2 regions of the Streptosporangium sp. CA-115845 genome follow, and region 1 is predicted to be linked to the other one. Evidence: riboswitches for the same ligand, from Rfam matches in the RefSeq annotation. Region 1 holds a riboswitch; the other holds the start of a gene.

The links. Region 1 has a riboswitch for glycine ahead of gcvP (aminomethyl-transferring glycine dehydrogenase). Riboswitches for the same ligand answer to the same signal wherever they lie in the genome.
Region 2: another riboswitch for glycine. It lies ahead of gcvT (glycine cleavage system aminomethyltransferase GcvT); the one in region 1 lies ahead of gcvP (aminomethyl-transferring glycine dehydrogenase).

Annotation. Positions count from the first base shown of each region.
Region 1 covers NZ_CP191988.1:4,272,244-4,275,636, reverse strand. The annotation lists gene gcvP (aminomethyl-transferring glycine dehydrogenase) at 1-1,992, opposite strand, end outside; glycine riboswitch at 2,175-2,267, opposite strand; gene ACQP0P_RS21725 (MerR family transcriptional regulator) at 2,283-2,903, opposite strand; gene ACQP0P_RS21720 (bifunctional nuclease family protein) at 3,048-3,393, opposite strand, start outside.
Region 2 covers NZ_CP191988.1:1,922,733-1,926,125, forward strand. The annotation lists gene ACQP0P_RS11090 (L-serine ammonia-lyase) at 1-392, opposite strand, end outside; gene gcvH (glycine cleavage system protein GcvH) at 463-852, opposite strand; gene gcvT (glycine cleavage system aminomethyltransferase GcvT) at 849-1,940, opposite strand; glycine riboswitch at 1,981-2,065, opposite strand; glycine riboswitch at 2,068-2,166, opposite strand; gene ACQP0P_RS11105 (PadR family transcriptional regulator) at 2,237-2,824, opposite strand; gene ACQP0P_RS11110 (ABC transporter ATP-binding protein) at 2,890-3,393, shown strand, end outside.

The DNA.
Region 1 (3,393 bases):
CAGCTCGCAGACATCGACGATCGTCTCCTCGTACACGCCGTGCGTGGACGGGTAGGTCACCATGATCGCGGCAAGCCGGTCGCGGTGCTTTTCGATCTTCGCGACGAGGTCGTCGAGGTCCACGTTGCCGTTGTCGTCGCAGGCGACCACGGCGACGCGCATGCCGGCCATCACGGCGCTGGCGGCGTTGGTGCCGTGCGCGGACGAGGGGATCAGGCAGACGTCACGATCCGACTCGCCACGCGCCGTGTGGTAGGCGCGGATCGCCAGGAGGCCGGCGTACTCGCCCTGGGAGCCGGCGTTCGGCTGGATCGACACGGCGTCATAACCGGTGACCTCGGCCAGCCAGCGCTCCAGCTCCCCTATCAGCTCGGCGTAGCCCGCCGCCTGGTCCTCCGGCGCGTACGGATGCAGCCCGGCGAACTCCGGCCAGGTGATCGGCTCCATCTCGGTGGTCGCGTTGAGCTTCATGGTGCAGGAGCCCAGCGGGATCATCGACCGGTCCAGCGCGACGTCCTTGTCCTGGAGCCTGCGCAGGTAGCGCAGCATGGCCGTCTCGGAGCGGTGGCGGTGGAAGACCGGGTGGGTGAGGTAGTCGCCGACCCGCGCCAGCGCGCCGGGCAGCGCGTCGTGCGCGGCGGCGTCCAGGTCGGCCAGCACGGTGCCGCTGACCTCGAAGGCGGCCAGGACCTGCTCCAGATGGAGGACCTCGGTCCTCTCGTCGCAGGTGACGCCCACGTGGTCGGCGTCGACCAGGCGCAGGTTGACGCCGTTCTCCCGGGCCGCGGCGACGACTCCGGCGGCATGCCCGGGCACACGGGCGAGCACGGTGTCGAAGAAGGTGTCGTGGACCACCTCGACGCCGCCCTGGCGCAGCCCCTCGGCGAGCACGACGGCGTGCCGGTGGATGCGGCGGCCGATCCTGCGCAGCCCCTCGGGGCCATGGTAGACGGCGTACATGCCGGCGATCACGGCGAGCAGCACCTGCGCGGTGCAGATGTTGCTGGTGGCCTTCTCGCGGCGGATGTGCTGCTCGCGGGTCTGCAGCGCGAGCCGGTAGGCGGGACGTCCCTCGACATCCTGGGAGACGCCGACCAGGCGGCCGGGCAGCTGGCGCTGGAGGCCGTCACGGACCGCCATGTAGGCGGCGTGCGGACCGCCGAAGCCGAGGGGGACGCCGAAGCGCTGCGAGGAGCCGACCGCGATGTCGGCGCCGAGCTCGCCCGGCGCGGCCAGGAGGGTGAGGGCGAGCAGGTCGGCGGCGGCGACCACCTGGGCACCGCGCGCGTGGGCGGCGTCGGCGATGGCGCGGAAGTCGCGAATCCTGCCGCTGGCGCCGGGGTACTGCACGAGCACGCCGAAGCAGTCGGGGAGCCCTCCGGTGAAGTCGCTCTCGACCAGCTCGATGCCGAGCGGCTCGGCGCGGGTGCGCAACACCGCCTTGGTCTGCGGCAGCGCGTCGGCGTCGACCACGAACACCTTCGACGAGGTGCGGCCCGCGCGGCGGGCCAGGGTCATCGCCTCGGCCGCGGCGGTGGCCTCGTCCAGCAGGGAGGCCCCTGCGACGTCGAGGGCGGTCAGGTCGGAGACGACGGTCTGGAAGTTGATCAGGGCCTCCAGCCGGCCCTGGGAGATCTCCGGCTGGTAGGGCGTGTACGCGGTGTACCAGCCGGGGTTCTCCAGGAGGTTGCGGCGGATGACACCCGGGGTGATCGTGTCGTGGTAGCCCAGGCCGATCATCGAGGTGAGCACGGTGTTGCGTCCGGCGAGGACCCGCAGCTCGGCGAGGGCCTCGGACTCCCCTGCCGCCGGGGGCAGACCCAGCCGGGCGAAGGAGCGGATCGCCTCGGGCACGGCCACCGCGACCAGGTCGGCGACGGAGGCGAATCCGACCGCCTCCAGCATGCGGGTCTGGTCGGCGTCGTCGGGCCCGATGTGACGGGTCGCGAACGGCGGAGGGGCGAGTTCGCTGAGCGATGACAGATCGGTCATGAGAAGCCTCTCGGGCGGGGTGGAGACCGGTGCTGGGCGCGGGCGTATGCCGGTTCTCCCCCTCTGTCATCACGACTGTCATCACGACGTGGTCGCTACCTGAGAGCTTCACCTGCCCTTGCCGGGAGGTTTGCACCGTCGGTGAGACGCACCTGGCGGGCGCGCCTGCTTTCCAGAGTTGCCTCGTCCGTGCGGTACAGGGTGCCTGAGAGATTCCGGGGAGGTTGCTCCTTCGGCGCCCCGATCGCGGTCGGGGTCTCTCCCGCACAGGGTCAGTGGCGAGTCCGAGTTTACCCGGTTCGTCGTGCTCTGCGACGACGGGCCAACTCATCGGCCTGATGATCGCCTAAAGGGCCCCCGCCCGACTCCGCGCGTTCGCCGGGAAGATCCGCGAGAGAGCCCTCCACCTCCTGCCACACCCGTCCCAGCGCGATACCGAAGACTCCCTGGCCGCCCTGGAGCAGGTCGATGACCTCGTCGGGCGAGGTGCACTCGTAGACGCTCACCCCGTCGCTCATCAGCGTGATCTGGGCCAGGTCGTTGACGCCACGCTCCCGTAGGTGCTGCACGGCGATGCGGATCTGCTGGAGGGAGACACCGGTGTCGAGAAGGCGCTTGACAACCTTGAGGACCAGAATGTCACGGAAGCCGTACAGCCGCTGGGAGCCGGAGCCGTGGGCGGCTCTCACGGTGGGCTCGACCAGGCCGGTACGTGCCCAGTAGTCGAGTTGCCGGTAGGTGATTCCTGCCGCCGAGCAGGCCGTCGGCCCCCTGTAGCCGATGTCGGCGGGCACTTTCACCGGTTGCCCGTCGAACAGCAGACCCTCTTCACCCGCGCGCTGACGTGCCGACTGGCGCCGTTCCGGGTCATCCTGGTCGGCGTTTCTACCCTCGCCGCTGCTGACCGCCACGCGGACCTCCGGCTTTCTCTCATCCCACGGCCTGATCTGGGGGTTTACGCACGACCGCAGGTTTCACTTGCACCGTAGGACTGGGGCCAAGTCCAGTCAACGACCCCACCCGGCGCGTCGTGAAGCGTAAATGCACCGAAATTCCTACCCCGCGCGGCCGAAGTCCTCGGGCGTGATCGTGTCAAGGAACTCCCTGAACTTCTCCACCTCGTCCTCCTGGTCGTCAGGGATGATCACCCCTGCCTCCTGTACCACGTCCTCACTCGCGAAGATACGTGCGCCGGTGCGAAGTGCCAAGGCGATCGAGTCGGAAGGACGCGCGCTCACCTCGACCCCGTTGGAGAACACGAGATCCGCGAAGAAGATGCCGTCACGTAAGGCGACGATGTTGACAGTGTTCAACCTGACTCCGAGCCCTTCGAGCACGTCCCGGAACAGGTCATGGGTAAGTGGCCGGGGTGGTGGTTCCTCGGCCTGGGCCATGGCGATC
Region 2 (3,393 bases), 2.3 Mb from region 1:
GTGAAGCGCATGCCGTTGGGGTGGTGGGGGAGCGAGATCCTGCGTTCGAAGACGAGGTCCTCGCCGACGACGAAGGGGATCTCGTGGGAGCCGTACAGGCGGACGGTGCCCGAGGCGCGCATGGCGGCCAGCCGCTCGTCGACCGTGTCGACGTCGACCAGCTCGGGTTTCTCGCCCGACAGGCCGAGCAGCACCGCCTTGTCGCTGCCGTGGCCCTTGCCGGTCAGCCCGAGCGAGCCGTACAGGATGGCGCTCACCCGTGCGGTCTTCTCCAGCAGCTCGTCCCGGTGCAGGCCCCGGGCGAACCTGTGGGCTGCGGCCATCGGGCCGCCGGTGTGCGAGCTGGACGGGCCGATTCCGATCTTGAAGAGATCGAAGACACTGATCGTCATCTGAATCCTTCCAGCGTGGACGGTCACGCGCGCCCGGGGACGCGCGTGACCGTGACGCGAGGCGTCGAACTTATGACTCACCCGAGGTGAGCGCGGTGTACTCCTCCGGCGACAGCAGGTCGTCGGCGGAGCCCTCAAGACGTACCCGGAACAGCCAGCCGTCGCCGTAGGAGTCGCTGTTGACCAGCGAGGGGTCGTCCACGACCGCCTGGTTGACCTCCACGACCTCGCCGGTGACCGGTGCGAAGATGTCACTCACCGACTTGGTCGACTCGACCTCGCCGACGGCGTCACCGGTGGCGACCGACGCGCCGACCTCGGGTACCTGCACGTAGACCACGTCGCCCAGCGCCTCGGCGGCGTAGGCGGTGATGCCCACGGTGAGGGTCAGGCCGTCGTCGACGCCGCCGATCCACTCGTGTTCCTTGGTGTAGTGCAGGTCCTCGGGAATGCTGCTCATTTTTTCCTCCTGTAGAAAGGCAGTTCGACGACTTCGACCGGCTCGCGGCTGCCCCGGATGTCGACGGCCAGCCCCGACGACAGGCCGCTGTCCACGAAGGCCATGGCGATGGGCCTGCCCAGTGTCTGGGAGGGCGCCCCGCTGGTGACCTCCCCGGCGACCGTGCCGTCATCGGCGACCACCACCGGATACCCGTGCCGGGGCACCCTGCGGCCGCTTGCGACCAGGCCGACCAGACGACGGGCCGGCGGGACGTCCCTGAGCGGTTCGAGGGCGGCCCGGCCGACGAAGTCGCCCGGCTTGTCAAACCTCACCACACGGCCGAGCCCGGCGTCGAACGGAGTGAGGTCCGCGGAGAGTTCGTTGCCGTAGAGCGGCATGCCCGCCTCCAGGCGGAGGGTGTCGCGCGCGGACAGGCCGGCGGGGACCAGCCCGTGCGGCGCGCCCGCCTCGGTGAGGGCGGTCCAGAGGGGTTCCGCCGCCGAGGCCGCGACGAACAGCTCGAAGCCATCCTCACCGGTGTATCCGGTGCGGGCGATGAGGGCCTCGTGTCCGGCCACCACGGCGGGCAGGCCCGCGTAGTACCCGAGCCCGTCCAGGTCGGCGTCGGTGAGAGTGCTCAGGATCTCCACCGAGCGCGGCCCCTGGACGGCGACCAGCGCGTACTCCTCGGAGCGGTCCCGCACCGCGGCGTCGAAGTCCCTGGCGCGCTCGGTCAGCTCGGCGGCCACCCGGGGGTAGTTGGAGGCGTTGGCGACGACCATGAACTCTTCGGGGGCCAGCCGGTAGACGATCAGGTCGTCCAGCACGCGGCCCCCGGCGTCGACGATCATCGTGTAGCGGGCGCGGCCGGGCGCCAGCGCGGAGAGGTGGCCGACCAGCGCGTAGTCGAGTGCCTCGGCGGCCTGCGGGCCGGTCACGAAGATCTCGCCCATGTGGGAGAGGTCGAACAGGCCGGCCGCCTGGCGGACCGCGTTGTGCTCGGCGGACTCGCTGCCGTAGCGGAGCGGCATCAGCCAGCCCGCGAAGTCGGTCAGCGTCGCGCCGAGGGACTCGTGCACGCCGCGCAGCGGCGTAGGTCGGGACATGTTCGCACCTCAGACAAGGGACAGATGAGATCATCCTCCCCCTCTGTCATTGGTGCCTGAGAGTTTCATCCGGGTTTTACCGGACTTTCACCTTCGGCGAGGTCGTGGGACCTGCTTTCCAGAGGCACCTACCCGCACGGTCCTTTGCCTTGAGAGGTTCGCGGGGAGGGCTTGCTCCTTCAGGGGTCCTGGCCTGGATGTCAGGACACTCTCCCGCGCGGGGTTCATCGGTGTCGTCGGCCAGCCTAACCGCCCGCACCGGCCGAGCGAAATCCCCTCGCGCCTGCCGGCCGGGATCAGGCCCCCTCGCCCAGTGCCCGGAGACCATCGCCCTCGGGCCTTACGGCGTGCACGTCCGCGCCGGCGGTGGCCATCGCCGCCAGGCGCTCCTCGGCGCCGTCGACGATCTGCAGGTCGGCTCTGGTGTGCGCGATGGCCGCGTCGATGAGCAGGGACACCAGAGGGTCGTCCTGTTCGCGGCGCAGGCGTGTCAGCGCCGCCAGGTCCGAGAGGTAGGCCTGGCGCTGAGCGGACACGAACGAGCCGAGTGCGTCCGTGCCCAGCCGGGTGGCCGCGAGCAGCTTGAGGAACAGTTCGTCCCGGAACCCCGACGAGCGGACCCAGGGAGCGCCCGCCCAATCCCGCAGCTCACCGGCGCCGCTCTCGGTCAGCCGGTACAGCGTCTTGTCCGGGCGGTCGCTCTGGGTCACGTGGCTGCGGGTCACGTGGCCGTCCCTGACCAGCCGGTCCAGGATCTGGTACAGGTGCCCGATGTTGAGGCCGCCCCACTGGGGGCCGACCGCCGCCTCGAACCGGGCCTTGAGTTCGTAGCCGTGGCTGGGCCCGTCGGCCAGCAGGGTGAGCACGGCATGGCTAAGTGGCATGATTCCTACATTGTCACAAGATAGGAACTTCACGGACCCTCGTACATTGTGACAATGTATCGGTCATGAGCGTTGAAGTCAGCCTGCGAGGCGTCAGCCGTGTCCACGGCTCCACCAGGGCGCTCGACGAGGTCGGCCTGGAGGTCGAGGCAGGTCAGGCGGTCGCGTTCACCGGGCCCTCGGGAGCGGGCAAGTCCACGCTCCTCCATCTCGTCGGTGCGATGGATCTCCCCGACGGGGGCGAGATCCACGTCGGAGGGAAGCACGTCGACGATCTCGGGCGCCGGGGTCTCGACCGGCACCGGCGCGCGGTGGGCTTCGTCTTCCAGCGCTTCCACCTGCTCCCGGCGCTGAGCCTGCTGGACAACGTGCTCGCCCCCGTGCTGCCGCGCAGGGTGGGCTTCGACCGCCGGGCCCGCGCCAGGGAACTGCTGGCCGCGGTCGGGCTGGCCGACCGGGAACGGGCGCTGCCCGGCGAGCTCTCCGGCGGGCAGCAGCAGCGGGTGGCGATCGCCCGGGCGCTGATCGCCCATCCGCCTCTGCTCCTGGCGGACGAGCCCACCGGCAAC